DNA from 3 places in the Cryobacterium sp. TMB1-7 genome. Region 2 is predicted to be linked to each of the others. Evidence: predicted binding sites of a transcription regulator. Region 2 holds the regulator's gene; each other region holds the start of a gene.
The links. The regulator LexA, encoded in region 2, represses DNA repair genes until DNA is damaged. The targets are predictions, from matches to a motif close to TCGAACANNTGTTCGA.
Positions count from the first base shown of each region.

Region 1: E3O60_RS16110 (HNH endonuclease signature motif containing protein) is a predicted target of LexA. The motif match lies at 2,800-2,815, and genes of this name have one in related genera.
Region 3: E3O60_RS05460 (HNH endonuclease signature motif containing protein) is a predicted target of LexA. The motif match lies at 2,858-2,873, and genes of this name have one in related genera.

Region 1 is NZ_SOFZ01000029.1:626,785-632,867, forward strand. It holds gene E3O60_RS16095 (YbdK family carboxylate-amine ligase) at 1-1,100, opposite strand, end outside; gene E3O60_RS16100 (class II glutamine amidotransferase) at 1,331-2,122, shown strand; RNA gene ssrA (transfer-messenger RNA) at 2,218-2,603, opposite strand; gene E3O60_RS16110 (HNH endonuclease signature motif containing protein) at 2,880-4,580, shown strand; gene smpB (SsrA-binding protein SmpB) at 4,622-5,098, opposite strand; gene ftsX (permease-like cell division protein FtsX) at 5,171-6,083, opposite strand, start outside; gene ftsE (cell division ATP-binding protein FtsE) at 6,082-6,083, opposite strand, start outside.
Region 2 is NZ_SOFZ01000007.1:31,860-37,942, forward strand. It holds gene E3O60_RS01300 (histidinol-phosphate transaminase) at 1-912, opposite strand, end outside; gene E3O60_RS01305 (LysM peptidoglycan-binding domain-containing protein) at 1,006-1,368, opposite strand; gene lexA (transcriptional repressor LexA) at 1,762-2,385, shown strand; gene metE (5-methyltetrahydropteroyltriglutamate--homocysteine S-methyltransferase) at 2,473-4,794, opposite strand; gene E3O60_RS01320 (methylenetetrahydrofolate reductase) at 4,794-5,855, opposite strand.
Region 3 is NZ_SOFZ01000016.1:16,029-22,111, reverse strand. It holds gene E3O60_RS05470 (bifunctional diguanylate cyclase/phosphodiesterase) at 1-165, opposite strand, end outside; gene E3O60_RS05465 (S9 family peptidase) at 290-2,488, opposite strand; gene E3O60_RS05460 (HNH endonuclease signature motif containing protein) at 2,938-4,761, shown strand; gene E3O60_RS05455 (HAD-IA family hydrolase) at 4,897-5,679, shown strand; gene E3O60_RS05450 (CYTH and CHAD domain-containing protein) at 5,689-6,083, shown strand, end outside.

The DNA of each region.
Region 1 (6,083 bases), on a different contig from region 2:
GCCGGGGTCAACGTCCTGGTGAGCAGCCGGCGCAGCTCGGGCCGGCCGCCCCGGCTGAAGGCGGCACGCTGCTGTGCCGCACCGGTGCCGTCGACTCTGAGCCGGGCCACCGCCTCTCGCACCAGTTCGACGTCGCCCAGTTCTACGAGCTCGGGCTCGAGCATCCGCACGAATCGGCGGAGGCAGCCGTGAGCCGGGGCCAGCCCGCCGCGCAGCGGATCGAAGACCTGCCGGTCCATCCCGTGATGGGCCGAGTGCAGCAGGGCAGCGGAGAGGAGTTCGGAGGGCATCTGGGCGGATGCGCTCGCGGCGGCGGCCTGCGCGGCCGGCACCCCGAGTGAATGTGCCACGAACGCCCGGCACAACGCGGTGATGAACAGCGTGGTCTGCGCATCGAGCTGTGCGTCTGCCACCCGGAACTCGATCGTGGGCAGGTGCTCCGAGAGCCGTACATCCCACATGATCACACCCAGGTCGACGGTGCCGCCAATGCCCAGCAGTCGTGCGATGCGTCGGTCGTAGTCCGCGGCGTCGAGGAAGGCCGGCGGGCAGCCCGAAGTCGTCCACCGGCGCAGCAACACCGTGCGCCAGCTGTCATGCCCGGTGTCCTGCCCCCGCCACAGCGGCGAGTTCGCGGCGATGGCCGTGAAGAGCGGCAACCAGGGCCGCACCGCATTCAGGACGATCACCCCGGCCTCCCGGCTTGGGATGCCGACGTGCACGTGCAGACCGCTCACCTGATGGTCGGCGATCACGGCGTCCATGGTGCGCACGATTCGTTGGTAGCGCTCGGTGTCGGTGATCGTGGGGAACGCCGTCGTGTCGGGCGGGGTGCCGACACTCGCCACGATCACACCGAGTTCGGCCGCCTGGTCGGCGACCGCGCGTCGAAAGCCCGTCATGGCCGTGTGAGCGTCGTCCATCTCTTCGAACACCGCCGAAGCGTGCTCGATCTGGGAGGCCAGGAACTCCCGGTGCGTCACGCCCTGCCATTCGGGCATCGTCGACAGGTGCTCGAAGGCCTGGGCGCCCACATCCACGGGGAACAGGGTGTCAGGATCGAGGAATTGGAACTCCTCTTCGATGCCAAACGTAGCCACGTTGACCTCTTCCGTCGCCGTCGGATCACGACAGTGTGAACCGTCTGCGACGAGTGTGACCTGTAGCCGGATGGCGGTCAAGGGTCTTGCATCACCCTGTTGGGGGAACCGGACCGCCCTCGGTGGACGGGTGCACAATGGTCGCGTGCGCGCCACCGCGGCGGTGCCGGATGGGAGATGGACGGATGTGCAGATGGCTGGCGTACCTCGGGGAACCCCTGCAACCCTCAATGATCGTGCTCGACGCTAAGCACTCGATAGTCGCGCAATCGCTGAACTCCCCGCTCGGAGCCGAGACGGTGAACGGGGATGGCTTCGGCTTCGGCTGGTACCCCACGGGAGCCCCGAAGGGCACCGCACCGGCGCTGTTCCACAGCATCGAACCCGCGTGGAACGACGCGAACCTGAGCGAGCTCACCAGGGCTCTCACCAGCCCGCTCTTCTTCACCCATGTTCGCGCGGCAACCGCACCGCCGATCCAGCAGACGAACTGCCATCCGTATCGCTATCAGAACTGGATGTTCATGCACAACGGCGCCATTGCGGGGTGGCGCGAGCTCAGGCGCGACCTGACGTTGGCGATCGACCCGTCGCTGTACCCGAACGTGCTCGGCACGACGGACTCAGAGGTGCTCTTTCACCTCGCGCTGACCTACGGGCTCCGTGATGACCCTATCGATGCCATCGGGCGCGCCATTCGCACCGTCGAGTCTGTCGGCCACGATCACGATGTGCGTTTTCCCTGGCAGGGCACCGTCGCCGTCTCCGACGGCACCACCTTGTGGGCCTTCCGTTACTCGACCCAGGGACGCACGCGCACGTTGTTTCATTCGGCGGACATCCGCACGCTCCGCCAGATGTACCCCGACCAGGAGCGGCTGGCCGCCTTCGGTGATCATGCGAAGGTCGTGGTGTCCGAGCCGCTCAACGACCTGCCCGGCGCCTTCGTCGAGGTACCGGAATCGTCCGCACTCATTCTCGAAATGGACGGGTATCGGCATCAGCCCTTCCTGGTCGACTGACCACGTCGGGCCGGCCGCTCCTGAATACACAAAACGCCACCTCGAGAGGTGGCGTTTTGCATGTTGGTGGTCAACAGCGTGTGGCAACAACCCAATGGTGGAGATGCGGGGAATTGAACCCCGGTCCATTGCTGTGGTCATGTTTCTTCTACGGGTGTATCCAGTGAAGGCGTTCTACTCGGCTCCGGAACTTGCCACTGGCAGCTGATCCGACGAGCCCAGCCCTCGTTTGAGTCCCCCTATACCCCGAGGCTCAGGATAGGAGCAATCTCTCTAAATGACGTCAGGATCCGAGTAGAGAGCATTCCCGGTCTGACGGTCTCAATGTGGTTCTACTTAGGCCGCGAGGGCGAAAGCGGAACGCGAGACAGTGCGGTTTGAATTGGCACTTATTGTTTTGCAGAGATCGTTTACGAGATAACCCTGCATCCTCGACCCGCTTCTCACAGTTACGCAGGCAATGTCGAAACCGATCATCCCCATGTTCACGTGCTGCCGACTCGAATGAGTTGCGCAGAACGCGGTTGTTGTCACACGCTGTTGAGTTACCAATCCTGTTTCCAGAACCGCAGTGGCGAACATTGCAGCTCACCACCACGGCCTTTCAGGATACAACACTTTCGCGCCACCCCGGTAGCGACGGATGCCGCATGCCGTCATCGACAACGCGCCGTCTAGCGAAAATGTTTACGATACCTGGCCTACAGATTCATGACAAATTCTCGCATACTTCTACGATTTATGAGATAATGGGCGTATGGACGACGAGCTGGCTCCAGGCTCCCCCGCACCGACGGGAACTTCTCCCACCGGCTCCAATCTCCACGACTGGAACACCGGCCTGGCCGGGCCGGCACCGGATGCCGGCAGCGTGAGCGGCACCGCCGACACTCAGTTCGGCGGTGAGGGCAAGCCGGAGTGGCGGGATCCGTCGGCGATCCCGGGGGTGCAGCGTGCGTTCACCGGCGCCTTCGGTGAAAAGCTCCGGGTCCTCGCGGATGCCGCGGGGATGGTGCAGGCCGTTCTGGAGTCGACCGACCTCGACTCGCTCAGTGACGCGGAGGTGGTGGCGTTCACCCAGACGGTCGAGAATGCCGGCCGGCCCGTGGACGCGGCCCGGGTTGGCGCGGCGACCGTTGTCGGATACCGGTCCCGCCCCGGGTTGGGCCGGGATTCGATGGCGTGGCGGTTGGGGGCGTCGCATCAAAGCGACCTGCTCACCCGCCTCACCTTGGCGTCTCGGCAGGAGATGAAACGGCGCCTGGCGCTGGGTGAGAAGGTGGCCCAGAGGATGCTGGCCGGCCAGGTGCTGGAGCCGGAGTTCCCCGCGGTGGCGGCCGCGATGCGCGCCGGGGAATTGGGGATCGATGCGGCGGAGACGATCGTGAAGGGGCTGGCCGACTATAAGGTGCACGGCCGCTTCGATGCCGACCAGGCCGACGTCGAATCCGCCGAGCTCGGCCTCGTCGAGCGGGCGACAGGGTCGGTCTTCGATCGCACCCGCGGCCCCGGCGACAGCGACATCCGGTGCACCGGTCCGATTCTGCGGCGTGGCGATTCGGAGGGGTTCACCTATCCGGCCGATGATCTGCGGTCCCTGGCGGCACGGATGCAGGCGCTACTAAACCCCGACGGGGCCGCCCCGAACGCGACCACGGTTGAAGCGAAATCCACCATATCCTTCGGCGAGCTCACCCGGGGCCTCTACCCGCTGCGTGGCGGCGTGACCCCGGTCCTCAAGGGTGTCATCCAGAACCTGTTCAACACCTTCCAATCCGCCCGCTCCGCACCACGGTTCCCGTCCGCACAGGAACAGCAACGCATCGAAGCCGGCGAACTCGTGCCCGGCGAGCTGATCGACGAACGCACCGGCGGGGAGAAGCGCGCCGATATTCTCCGCGGCATCCTGGTGCAGGTCGCCCAAGACCCCCGCACCCCGACCATGGGCGGCATGCCACCGACGGTGATGGTGCATGTGAACGCGGCCGACCTCCTCAAGGACGCCGGCGTCGGTTGGATCGACGGCGTCGACGGGCCGGTCTCGATGAAGACCATTACGCAGATGATCGACAACGGCGGCTTCCAGCCCGTCTTCTTCGGCAGGGCCGGTGCCGTCCTCGGCCTGGGCTCCAAAGCCCGTTGTTTCTCCCCGATGCAACGCAAAATGATCACCGCCAGAGACGGTGGCTGCATCATCCCGGGCTGCGACTGCCCACCCCAGTGGACCGAAGTACACCATGTGGTGCCGTGGCAGGTCGGTGGGAAAACCCATGCTTCCAACGGGGTATTGCTGTGCTGGTACCACCACCACACCATCGACAGCAGCGGGTGGAGAATCCGGATGGTCGGCGGGCGGCCGCGAGTGATGGCCCCGCACTGGATCGACCCGTCCGGGACATGGCGCACACCCGGAAAACACCGGGCGCACGACCCGAAGACCCGACCACAAGACGAGTAGCGGCCAGATTGAGCGGGCGACTCGGGGCGGGGCGGGTCTGGCTAGTCGCCGAGGTTGCGGCGGGCGGAGATGGCTCGGTCGGACTCGCGCTTGTCCTGGCGTTCGCGCAGGGTCTGCCGCTTGTCGTATTCCTTCTTACCCTTGGCCACCGCGATCTCGACCTTGGCCTTGCCGTCGCTGAAGTAGATCTTCAGCGGAATCAGGGTGTAGCCGCCCTCTTTGGTCTTGTGGCTGATCTTGACGATCTCCGCCTTGTGCAGCAGCAGCTTGCGCTTGCGACGGGGCGGGTGGTTCGTCCAGGTGCCGGCGGTGTACTCCGGAATGTGCACGGCATCCAGCCAGGCCTCCCCGGACTCGATGAACGCGTAGCCGTCGACGAGGGACGCCCGTCCGGCGCGGAGGGACTTCACCTCGGTGCCGCTGAGCACCATTCCGGCCTCGTACGTATCCTCGATGAGGTAGTCGTGGCGCGCCTTGCGATTGGTCGCGACGACCTTCTCGCCTTTTTCCCTGGGCACGGCATTCTCCTCGATCGGTTCAGTGAAGCGGCCAGGCATCCGCCGGGCAGCCCATCAGTCTAGTGCATCGGATCAGACCTTCAGATAGCGGGTGATCGCGAAGTTGGCCGACGCCGCGGCCAGCGCCGCACCGAGCACCAGCAGGATCGGCACCACGGTGAACGCGTCATCGAGGCCGACCAGGGCGAAGCCAGTGAGACTGGCACCCAGGTAGCCCTGCACGAAGTAGTGCACGATCGCCACGATCGCCCCACCGGCCAGCAGTGAACCCAGCAGCGCCGCGAAGACACCCTCGAGGATGAACGGCGTTTGGATGAATCGGTTCGACGCACCCACCAGTCGCATGATGCCCAACTCCTTGCGCCTGGAGAACGCCGACAGCCGGATGGTCGTGGCAATCAGCAGGGCCGCCGCCACGAGCATCAACGATGCGATGCCGATGGCTGTATAGCTGGCCACGTTCAGCACCGAGAAAATCTGATCGAGGTACTTGCGTTGATCGGCGACATTCTCGACCCCGGCGACGCCGGACAGGCTCTCGACCAGCACTTCGGAGTCCTCGGGGTTGTTGAGGTTGACCCAGAAGGTCTGGTTGAGCTGTTCGGCTGTCACGTAGTCGGCCACGGGGTTGCCCGCGAACTGCGTTTTGAAGTTCTCGAACGCCTGCTCGTGCGTCTCGAAGTAGTACTTGTCGATGAAGGTTGCCAGGGTCGGGGACTCCAGCTGCGCCTGCACCGAGTCGATCTGCTCCTGGGAGGCTTCGCCTGCGGTGCAGGTCTCCCCCGGCGAGATGGCGGTGCACATGTAAATGCCCACCTGTGCGCGGTCGTACCAGAAGTTCTTCATCTGGCCGATCTGCATCTGCATCAGGATCGCCGCGCCCACGAAGGTGAGCGAGATGAAGGTGACCAGCACGACCGAGACGACCATGGAGGCGTTGCGGCGCAGGCCGTTGGATGCTTCGGAAAGCACAAGTCCGAGTCTC
Region 2 (6,083 bases):
GAAATTGCTTCCGCTGCGCAGTGGGCTGAAGCCGAGGTTCGTCAGTTCGGTCACCAGGCGATCGCGTTGCACCCGGATGTCGTCCACCATGGCGAGCATCTCACCCGTGTGGGCGAGCGCGGCCACGGCCGCCGCCTGGGTGAGGGCGGACAGGTGGTAGGGCAGCCGGACCAGGCGTAGCGCATCCGTGACAGCCGGGTCGGCGGCCAGGTAGCCCAGCCGCACGCCGGCGAAAGCGAAGGCCTTGCTCATGGTCCGGGACACGAGCAGGCGCTCCCGGCCGGGCAGCAGGGTGAGGGCGCTGTCGGTGCCGTCCGGTGCGAACTCGGCGTAGGCCTCGTCGACGACAACGATGCCGGGGGTGGCGTCGTAGACGGCCGCGATGGTCTCCAGCGACAACGGGGTGCCGGTCGGGTTGTTCGGTGAGCAGAGGAAGACGATGTCGGGCGAGGTTTCCTCCACCCAGCGGGCGGCGGTCTCCGGCGAAAGTTCGTAGTCGGCGTCGCGGCCGCCGGGGATCCAGCGGGTATCGGTGCCGGAGGCGAGGATCGAGTACATCGAGTAGGTCGGCGCGTAGCCGAGCAGAGACCGGCCCGGCCCGCCGAAGGCCTGCAGAACCTGCTGCAGAACCTCGTTGGAACCGTTGGCGGCCCAGATGTTGTCGCGGGTGAGACCGTGACCGAGGTAGCCCGCGAGGGCGTCCCGCAGCGGGCTGAATTCCCGGTCGGGGTACCGGTTGACGGTGAGGATCGCCTCGGCCAGGGCCTCCGCGATGTCGGCGGCGACCGCGGGCGGGATCGGGTGGGTGTTCTCGTTGACGTTCAACGCCACCGGCACGTGCAGCTGGGGTGCTCCGTAAGGGGTTTGTCCGCGGAGGTTGGCACGCAGGGGCAGGTCGTCGAGGCTGGTCACCCGAACAAGCTTAGTTGCGCCCGCGGCCGACCCCTCGTATCCGAGGCGGGGCGGGGCGAGCGGCTCCGGGCTGAGCGGCTCGGGCTGAGCGGCTCAGTAGTCCGCGGGAAGGGCGAGGCGCTGGCCGGGCTGCACGGCCTCGGAGGACAGCTGGTTGAGGTTGACGATGTCGATGATCACGTCGCGCGGGTCTTGTCCGGGGGCGACAGACTCGGCCAGCTGCCAGAGCGACTGGCCGGCCTCAATGGTGACGTAGTCGAACGCGGCCGCGCCGATACCCGCGCTGCCCTCTGCCGCGGCCATGCCGCCGTTGACGGCGATGCCGATGACGCCGAGTACCAGGGGCACTGCGGCGAGGGCCGTGAAAACGGCCCGCCCGCGGCGGGTCAGCCGCAGGTGTGTGGTGGGCGGGGTGGCCGGGCTGTGGTTGTCCGGTGCTGCAAATGCTGCGCTCATGTCAAACCTCCTGGTAACGCATCGGGCCCTCGGCCGGGAGGGCCAGATGCGAATCTATGTTCCGAATATATCTTCGAGTGTTCGAACAATCAACCCTGTTTCCGGATATTATGGAGACAGATTCCGCAACACACTCGAATGCATGTCTACGAACCGCTGCTCTGTGGCTACAGTTTCGATCGGGTAGCTGCACTCAAACAGACACCACCGACATTGCTGCCCGAGCCCGAGAAGTATGAGCCCGACGAGCACCAGCCCGGCGAGCACGAGCCCCACCAGCACCAGCCCGAACCGACTAACCAGAGGAGCGTCAACGTGGCACAACAGAGCACACCTCGGGACAAGGGCGGCACGCGACGCCGCAAGAGCCTGAGCGACAAACAGCGCGCGGTGATGGACGTCATCCAGCGTTCGGTTCGCGACCGCGGTTACCCGCCGAGCATGCGCGAGATCGGCGACGCCGTTGGTCTGTCCTCGTTGTCGAGCGTGACCCACCAGCTGCACCAGCTCGAGCTGAGCGGGTACCTGCGGCGCGACCCGCACCGGCCGCGCGCACTCGAGGTGCTCATCGAGCTGCCTCAGTCCTCAGAGGAGGTCACGCCAGGCGCCGCCGATGACTACCAGTCCGGCATCCAGGTGGGTGATGCGGCGATGGTGCCGCTCGTCGGCCGCATCGCCGCCGGTATCCCGATCATGGCCGACCAGCAGATCGACGAGATCTTCCCGCTCCCCCGCCAACTGGTGGGCAAGGGCGAGCTGTTCATGCTCAAGGTCGTCGGTGATTCGATGATCGACGCCGCCATCTGCGATGGCGACTGGGTGGTCATCCGCCAGCAGAAGACCGCGGAGAACGGCGAGATCGTCGCCGCCATGCTCGACGGCGAAGCCACGGTGAAGGTGCTGCGACAGCGCGACGGCCACACCTGGCTGCTCCCCCGCAACACCAACTTCGAGCCGATCCTGGGTGACTTCGCCGAGGTCCTCGGCAAGGTCGTCGCGGTGTTGCGTTCGGTCTAGATCCGCAACGCTCCAGGCACACAACAGGCCCGACCCCGCGAGGGGTCGGGCCTTCGTGTTGTGCCGGCGTAGTCAGGGCGGGCCAGGTCAGACCAGCGTCGCCCGAACTGCGCGGGTGGCATCGACGATGTTGCGCAGGGACTCCACGGTCTCCGCATACCCGCGGGTCTTCAGTCCGCAGTCCGGGTTCACCCAGACCTGGCGAGCGGGGATCGATTGCAGGGCCCGCTCGAGAAGTTCGGTGATCTCGGCCACACCGGGCACCCGCGGCGAGTGGATGTCGTAGACGCCCGGGCCGATGCCGTGGTCGAAGCCACTGGTCTGCAGGTCGGCGACGACCTCCATCTTCGACCGAGCGGCCTCGATGCTGGTCACGTCGGCGTCCAGGTTGCGGATCGCGTCGATGACGACCCCGAACTCCGAGTAGCAGAGGTGGGTGTGGATCTGGGTCTGGTCGGCGACCCCCGCGGTAGCGAGCCTGAACGACCCGACCGACCAATCCAGGTAGTCGGCGTGGTCCTTCTTCTTCAGGGGCAGCAACTCGCGCAGCGCGGGCTCGTCGACCTGCACCACCCGGATACCGGCCGCCTCGAGATCACCGATCTCGTCGCGCAGCGCGAGCGCCACTTGCCGTGCGGTCTCCCCCAACGGCTGATCGTCGCGCACGAACGACCAGGCCAGGATGGTGACCGGTCCGGTGAGCATCCCCTTGACCGGCTTCTCGGTAAGGGTCTGGGTGTAGCTGGACCACTCCACGGTGATGGGCGCCGGACGCCGGACGTCGCCCCACAGGATCGACGGACGGGTGCACCGGCTGCCGTAGGACTGCACCCAGCCGTTCTCGGTGACGGTGAAGCCATCGAGGTTCTCGGCGAAGTACTGCACCATGTCGTTGCGCTCGGGTTCACCGTGCACGAGAACGTCGAGGCCGAGGTCTTCCTGCAGCTGCACGACCCGGCCGATCTCGGCGCGCATGAGCTCCTGGTAGTCGGCGGATGCGAGTTCACCCGAGACCAGGCGGGCGCGGGCGCGGCGGATATCACTCGTCTGCGGGAACGAGCCGATGGTCGTGGTCGGTAGCGGGGGCAGGTCGAGCACGGCATCCTGAGCGGCCAGGCGGGCCTCGTAGTCGCCGCGGCTGAAGTCGGCCGGGGTGAGGGTGTCGAGGCGGGCGCGCACGGCGCCGTCACGCACGCCGGGCGAGACCCGGCGCGCCTCCAGCGACGCGGTGGCCGCGTCGAGATCTGCCTGCACGGCAGCCTGCCCCTCGGAGAGGCCGCGAGCGAGGGTGGCGACCTGACCGATCTTCTGGTCGGCGAACGCCAGCCAACCGGTAAGGTCGGCGCCGAGCTTGGTCTCGTCGGTGACGTCGTGCGGCAGGTGCAGCAGCGAGGTGGAGCTGGAGACCGCGATCCGGTCGCTCAGCGCGCCCAGCTGGGCCACCTTGTCGAACGCCGCCTCGAGGTCGCCCCGCCAGATGTTGTGACCGTCGATCACGCCGGCCACGAGGGTGGTGTCGGCCAGGCCGGGCACGTCGGCGGGCACCGTTCCGCGCACGAGGTCCAGGCCGATGGCCTCGACCGGGGTCTTGGCCAGAACGGGTAGGGCGTCGTCGAGGCTGCCGTAGGGCGCGGCCACGAACAGTCCGGGCCGCCTGTCGAGGCCGCCGAGGGTGTCGTAGGCCCGGGCGAGGGCGGCGAGGGCACGGTCGCGCGGGATGTCGATGCTCTCGCTGACGAGGGCCGGTTCGTCCAGCTGTACCCACTCTGCACCCGCGGCGGCGAGGCGCTCGATCAGGGTGGCGTAGACCGGCAGCAGGTCGTCGAGGCGATCGAGCGGGTGAAAGCCGGCCGGGGCCGTTTCGCTCGGCTTGGCCAGGAGCAGGAAGGTGACCGGACCGACGATGACGGGTCGGGTGAGGAAGCCGGCGGCGACGGCCTCGTCGAACTCCCGCACGATGCGGTCGCTGGCGAGGTGGAAGTTCGTCTCCGGGCCGATTTCCGGCACCAGATAGTGGTAATTGGAATCGAACCACTTGGTCATTTCGAGCGGCAGGTTCTCGCCGGCGCCGCGGGCCAGGGTGAAGTAGCCGGCGAGGTCGAGGTGACCGTCGGCGTCGACGAGACCGGCGAAGCGGGTGGGGATGGCGCCGACGGTCACCGCCGCATCCAGCACCTGGTCATAGAAGGAGAAGCTCTCCGGAATCGACGAGTCGCTGCGGCCGAGCCCGAGGCCGACGAGCCGCTCCCGGGTGGTGTTGCGCAGGGCTGCCGCGGTGGCTTCGAGTTGAGCGGCGTCGATCCGGCCGGCCCAGAAGGCTTCGACGGCCTTCTTCAGTTCGCGGCGGCGGCCGATCCGCGGGTAGCCGAGGATCGTTCCGGTGGGGAATGCGGGGACGGTGATGGTCATCAGTAGTGGTCCTTCGTGGAGTGGATTCCGGCACGGGTGTCGGCAGGGCTGGTCGAGGGATGGGTCGGAGGTGGGTTGTGAGCGGAGACGACCGGTTGTGCCGGTGCCAGCGCGCCGGCGCGGTCGAGCACGGCGAGCACGGTCTCGTGCTGGTTGAAGGCGTAGAGGTGCAGGCCGGGAGCCCCGCCGGCGATGAGCTTCTCGGCGAGGGCGGCGGCGTGGCTGATGCCGATCTCGCGCTGGCCCTCGAGGGTGGGTTCCACTTCGAGCTGGATCGAGAGTTCGGCGGGCAGTTCCTCCCCGGAGAGCTCGAGGATGCGCAGCAGCCTGCCGGGGCTGGTGACGGGCATGATGCCGGGCAGGATCGGGAACTCCACTCCGGCTTCCCTGGCTCGCTGGATGAAGCTGAGGTAGTGGTCGGCGTGGAAGAAGAGTTGGGTGATGGCGAGGTTGGCGCCCGCCGCCTGCTTGGCCAGGAGGGTGTCGATGTCCTGCGCGGTGGATCGTGAGCGCGGGTGCCCGTTGGGGAACGCGGCCACGGCGATGCGCACGTGCTCACGTTCGGTCTTCACGGCCCGGGCGCGAGGGAGTCCGGGGATGGGGGTCTCCTGGTACGGCACTCGCTCGGCCTGTACCCGATGGATCAGTTGCACCAGCTCGCCGGCGCTGTGCAGGTCGCCGAGGAAGGCGTCGTTCTCGGTCAGGCCTTCGGGCGGGTCACCGCGGAGGGCGAGGAAGCTGCTCACGCCGGCATCGAGGAACTCGCGGATCAGGCTGCTCGCCTCGGCGTGCGAGGAACCGACGCAGGTGAGGTGCGCCATCGGGTCCACGATGGTGGCCCGGCGGATGTAGCGCAGCACGTCCAGGGACGAGGTGCGGGAGGAGCCGCTGGCACCGTAGGTCACCGAGATGAACTTCGGACGGGCCGCAGCCAGGGCGTCGATGGTGGCATGCAGGGCCGTCGTCGCGGCATCCGTCTTGGGCGGGTACAGCTCAAACGAGAACGGGATGCTCGACCGACAGTCGGGGTCCGCCGGTGGGGTCGTGGGGGTCGCTGTCATGGTTCCTCATTCGGCATGGTGGGTTCAGTTCGAAGGGCCTGGCGGCCGCGGACCGCCACGGATACCGGGCGGCTGCTCGCGGGCGGGTGCCGGGCTCGGCTGTCGCTCCATGCCGGGCAGAGAATCCCGCCGGCAACGAATGTGATGACTCTAACAACGCACCTTCGGGCGCGCTGCTGCGTGGCCGATTGTTACGTTCGCGGCCGATCTGGGGCGTTAACGGCCGAA
Region 3 (6,083 bases), on a different contig from region 2:
TGCCCAGTTGCTGAGCACGGCCAACCAGCCGTCAACGAGCGGGTTGGATCCGACGCCGTGGAAAACCAGGTCGATGAGGTTGACAAGCAGCACCACGCCGATGCCACCGAACACGACGTAATCGGCACGCGACAGCCGCGGTCGAGGACGCGGGATGGCCGACACAGACGTCACTGTCGAGTCCCCCCTCCGAGACCAAGTAGCTTGCGGACACACTGCCGCGACCTGCTCACTTTACTGGGTCACACACCGTCGCCGACCAGGTTCCCCCCATTCGGCCATCGGCAGGCTATGCAGTACCGCCGTCTGCGCCGCTGAGGGAGGCGAATTCGCCCTCACCAGACGGATGCGCCCCGGCCGCGTCAATCAGCCAGGCGTAGTCGAAGGCCCGCTCGCGCCAGCCGGCGTAGCGACCCGAGACGCCGCCGTGGCCGGCGGACATCTCGGTCTTCAGCAGTGCATCCGCCCCCACCTCGCGGAGTCTCGCCACCCACTTGGCCGGCTCCACGTAGAGCACCCGGGTGTCGTTGAGGCTGGTGACGGCGAGGATCCGCGGGTAGTGCGTCTGGTGCACGTTCTCCAGCGGTGAGTAGGTCTTCATGTAGGCGTACACCTCGGCGTCGTGCAGCGGGTCGCCCCACTCGTCCCACTCGATCACGGTGAGCGGCAGGCTCGGGTCGAGGATCGAGGTGAGCGGATCGACGAACGGCACCCCGGCGAGAATGCCGGAGAACAGGGACGGCGCCATGTTCGCCACGGCGCCCATCAGTAGTCCGCCGGCGCTGCGGCCCTCGGCGACGAGCTTGTCCGGCGAGGTGTAGCCGCAGTCGATGAGGTGCTCGGCGCAGGCGACGAAGTCGGTGAACGAGTTGCGCTTCTGGTGGGTCTTGCCGTTTTCGTACCAGAGCCGGCCGAGCTCGCCGCCGCCGCGCACGTGGGCGACCGCGAAGATCATGCCGCGGTCAAGCAGGCTGAGCCTGGAGATGCTGAAGGACGGGTCGATGCTGATCTCGTAGGAGCCGTAGCCGTAGAGCAGGGTGGGGGCCGGGACGCCGGGCTCGACGAGGTCGGAACGGTAGACGATGGAGATGGGTACCCGGGTGCCGTCGGCGGCAACGGCCCATTCGCGGCGCTGTTCGAACAGGGTCGGGTCGTAGTGGCCGAGCACCGGCTGCTGCTTGAGCAGGCGCAGCTCGCCGGTGGCGACCACGTAGTCGTAGACCGTCGAAGGGGTCACAAAGCTTGTGTAGCCCAGACGGATGGTCGGCTGGTTCCATTCGGGGTTGCCGCCGGTGCCCACCGAGAAGAGTTCCTCGTCAAAGGTGATCTCGGTGAGGCCGCCGCCGCGTTTGGTGGCGTAGGCCACCCGGGTGAGGCCGTCTTTGCGATATTCAACCACCACGAAGTCGCGGAACGCGTCGACGCTTTCCAGGCGGATGCGCTCGCTGTGCGGCAGCACCACCCGGCCCGGGTCCTTCGGATCGGCGGCCGGCACGCTGACGAGCTCGAAGTTCACAGCGTTGTGGTTGTGCACGATCAGCAGGCGGTCTTCGCCGTCGATGACGGCGTGCTCCACGTCGTACTCCACGTTGTCGCGCCGCGGCCAGACCACCGTGAACTCGCCGGTGGGGTCGGCGGCGTCAAGAAGGAAGGTCTCGCTGGTGACGCTGGAGCCGGCCTCGATCATGAGGTATCGGTTGCTGCGCGAACGGCCGACGCCCACCCAGAAACGCTCGTCGGGCTCGGTGAACACCGTCACGTCAGCCTCGACCGAGGTGCCGACCTCGTGGCGCCAAACCGTATCGGGGCGCCAGGCGTCATCGACGGTCGTGTAGAACACGTATCGGCCGCTCGGGTCGAAGAGCGCGCCGGCGCTGGTGTTCGGGATTTCGTCGGCCAGGTTCTCGCCCGTGGCGATGGTGCGTATCCGCACCGTGTAGCGCTCGTCGCCCTCGATATCAACGGCGTAGAGCAGGGTGCTGCCGTCGTCGCTCACGTCGAAGCTGCCGAGGGAGTAGAAGTCGTGGCCCGCGGCCTCGGCGTTGTCGTCAAGCAGCACCTGCTCGCCGGGCAGGCCGGGGGCGGCGTCACCCGTGTGTGCGCCGGTCGAGTCGGTGCCGGTCGCGTCTGTGCCGGTCGCCGGTTCGATGACCGGGGGAGTCCAGTCATCCGGACCCGAGATGGGCGCGCGGCAGTGGATGCCGTATTCCTGTCCCTCCACCGAGCGGGTGTAGTGCCACCACTGCCCACGGCGCACCGGAACGCTGAGGTCGGTCTCCTGGGTGCGGTCCTTGATCTCCTCGAAGATCTGCTCCTGCAGCAGCTCAAGATGGCTGGTGCGGGAATCCGTGTATGCGTTCTCGGCAGTGAGGTGCGCGATGACCTCCGGGGCGTCCTTGTCGCGCATCCACTCGTAATTGTCGACGAACACATCGTTGTGGTGGATGCGCCGCGTGGGCTTCCGGGCGGCGACGGGAGGAAGGTTCATGAACTCAGCGTAGCCATCTCGTCCGACCATGTCCCGTGGAACTCCGCAGCAGCAGCCGCCGCGCGCGGGATTCCTGTTCGGGGGGTGCCCTGAACCGCCGTCGACGCCGCGCTGGCCTCGTCGAACCAGCCCCGCACCCCGTCCCCGACAACGCGCCCATCCCGTCGGTCGAGCTTGCCGAGACCCCGCACCCCGTCCCCGACAACGCGCCATCCCCGTCGGTCGAGCGTGTCGAGACCCCGCAACCCGTCCCCGACAACGCGCCATCCCCGTCGGTCGAGCGTGTCGAGACCCCGCAACCCGTCCCCGACAACGCGCCCATCCCCGTCGGTCGAGCCTGTCGAGACCCCGCGAGCCATCCTCTGCAGTTAGGAAATGTTTTCGATACCCGTTCCGGAACTTGCTGACATTTCCTCGCATATAGGTGCGATTCGTGAGAGAATGGGGGTATGGACGACGAGCTGGATAGTGGCTCCACCGCACCGACGGGAATGACTCCCACCGGTCCGAACCTGCACGACTGGAACACCGGTCTGGCCGGTCCGGATCCCCTCCCGGCACTGGATGCCACCATTTTCACCGACACGACCGACACTTCCACGAACACTGCGGCTGGCCCCACCAAAGGCTCGCCCCGTCCCGGCCAGATTGGTCGGGGCCGCTCCAAGCCGCGGCCCGAGTGGCGGGATCCGGCCGAGCTGCCGGGGGTGCAGCGCGCGCATACCGGTGCGTTCGGTCAGAAGCTCCAGGCCCTGGATGATGCGGCCCGGACGGTGATGGCGGTGATGGATTCCATTGATGTGAACGCGTTGAGTGACCCGGAGGTGGTCGCGTTGACGCAGATGGTCGAGCGCACCGGTCGGCCGGTGGATGCGGCCCGGGTGGCCACGGCGACCGTGGTGGGTTACCGGTCCCGCATTGGGCTGGGCGCGGAGTCGTTGGCCTGGCGGTTGGGGGCGTCGCACCAGAATGATCTGCTGATCGGGCTGACCGGCACGTCGGTGCCGGAGATGAAACGACGCGTGAGCCTGGGTGAGAAGGTCGCTCCGCGGATGTTGGGCGGCATGGTCCTGGAGCCCGAGTTCCCGTTTGTGGCCGCGGCACTGAGCGCCGGGGAGATCGGTCTTGATGCGGCGGAGAACATTGTGAAGGGTTTGGCTGACTACAAGGTGCACGGCCGCTTCGATGCGGACCAGTCGCTGGTGGACGGCGGTGAGGCCGAGCTGGTGGAGTCCGCGACCGGGTCCGTGTTCGGCCGCACCCCCGGACCCGGCGACAGCGCCACCGCCACCGCCACCGCCACCGATGCCGATGACGCCGACACCGGCGCCGGACAAGTCTGCACGGGACCGGTCCGGCGTTTGGGTGCGTCGGCGGGGTTCACGTTCCCGGCGGACCGGATTCGGGAGATGGCGGCGACGTGGCAGGCGGTGTTGAACCCGGACGGGGCCGCGCCCACCGCGGAGATCCTCGAGGCGAAGTCCACGTTCTCGTTCGGCAAGCTCGCCCAGGGGTTGCATCCGTTGCGCGGTGGGGTGACGCCGGAGCTCAAGGGCATCATGCAGAACCTGTTCGACACGTTCCTGTCCGCGCGCAGCGCCCCCGCGTTCCCGTCCGCGGACGAGCAGCAGCGCATCGAGGCCGGCGAACTGGTGCCCGGTGAGATCCTCGACGAACGCGACGGTGGCCAGAAACGTGCCGACATCCTTCGCGGCATCCTGGTCCAGGTCGCCCAAGACCCTCGCACCCCGACCATGGGCGGGATGCCGCCGACGGTGATGGTGCACGTGAACGCGCACGACCTGCACACCGGGGTCGGGGTCGGCTGGATCGACGGCGTCGAGGGGCCGATCTCGATGAAGACGATCAACCAGATGATCGACAACGGCGGCTTCCGGCCGGTCTTCTTCGGCGGCACCGGCGCCGTCCTCGCCCTCGGCGACACAGTCCGCTGCTTCACGCCGCTGCAACGTAGGGCGATCACCGCCCGAGATGGTGGTTGCATCATCCCGGGCTGTACCTGCCCACCGCAATGGACCGAGGTGCACCATGTGACACCGTGGCAGCACGGCGGCCCGACCAACGTCTCGAACGGGGTACTGCTGTGCTGGCGCCACCATCACGGCATCGACAACGCCGGCGGCTGGAAAATCCGGATGGTCCTGGGCATGCCCGAAGTCAAAGCCCCACACTGGATCGACCCCACCGGCACCTGGCGCACACCACCCCAACACCGCGCCCACGACCCGAAAACCCGACGACAGAACGAGTAGAGCCACCGCCTGAGAGTCCGCCGGTCGCGTGAGCCTGTCGGCACTCGTGCAATTACCGCCCGCCAACCGGCTTCGTTAGGGTCGAAGGAGAAGCATGACAGTGACCACGAAGGTGCTTCGGAAAAAGGAATCACCATGACGACCTCCGAAAACTCGGCCGGCACCATTGGCGAAAGGATGGCCGGCGCTGATATCGAGGCCGATCTCCAGAGCATTTTGCAGGCGGTTCCGGAGCCTGCTGCCGAGAGTGAGGCGCACGCCGTGCTCGGGCGGGTCTTTCAGGGCGTACTTTTCGACATGGACGGCACCCTGGTCGACTCGACCAAGGCCGTGAACCGGTCCTGGCAGCAGTGGGCCGACGAAATGGGTCTGGGTGCGCTCTTCGCCGGCGTGCAGCATGGCCGTCCGGGCCGCGAGATGATCGCCGATCTGGTCCCGGCTCACCAGGTTGAAACGTCGTTCGCCCGGGTCAACGAGCTCGAACTCAGCGACACCGACGACATCACCATCCTGCCCGGTGCTGCCGAGCTGATGGCCGTCATCCCCGAAGAACGCCGAGCGATCGTGACGTCCTGTCCTCGGGAGCTGTGCCGCACCCGTCTCGCATCCGCCGGATTCACGGCCCCGGCCACGGTGGTGACCGTCGAAGACACGGTCAAGGGAAAGCCGGCGCCCGATCCGTTCCTCGAGGCCGCCGACAGGCTCGGCCTCGACGCCCGCCAGTGCGTGGTCGTCGAAGACGCTCCCGCCGGACTCGCCGCGGGTCGCGCAGCCGGCTGCGCAACCATCGGCGTTGTCGGCACTCACTCGGCCGACGAACTGGACGCCGACCTCGTTGTGTCCAGCCTCGACCGCCTGAGCATCGAACTGCACGATCACGGCGTGGTCTTTGTTCTCCAGACCGAGCCGAGGGAGTAGACAGGACACATGACAGGGCGAGAGCAGACCGAGATCGAGCGCAAGTACGACGTCGAGGGGTTGCGGCCCGTTCCGTCGCTGCAGGGGCTCGACGGCATCACCGCCGACCCGGCCGAGGTGCCTTTTGTGCTCACGGCCGTGTACTACGACACTGCCGATCATGACCTGGCCCGCCACCGCATTGTTCTGCGGCGCCGTGAGGGTGGCGGCGATGCCGGCTGGCACCTCAAGATGCCGGCTGCCGAGGGGCGCATCGAGGTGCACTGGCCACTGGACATCGGCGACGCCGACGGTACTGAACACATCCCCGACGAGGTACTCGAGCCCGTTCGCGCGATTGTGCGCGACCGGCCGCTCACCCCGCTGGCCCGGGTGAGCACTGTGCGCACCACGGTGCGACTCAC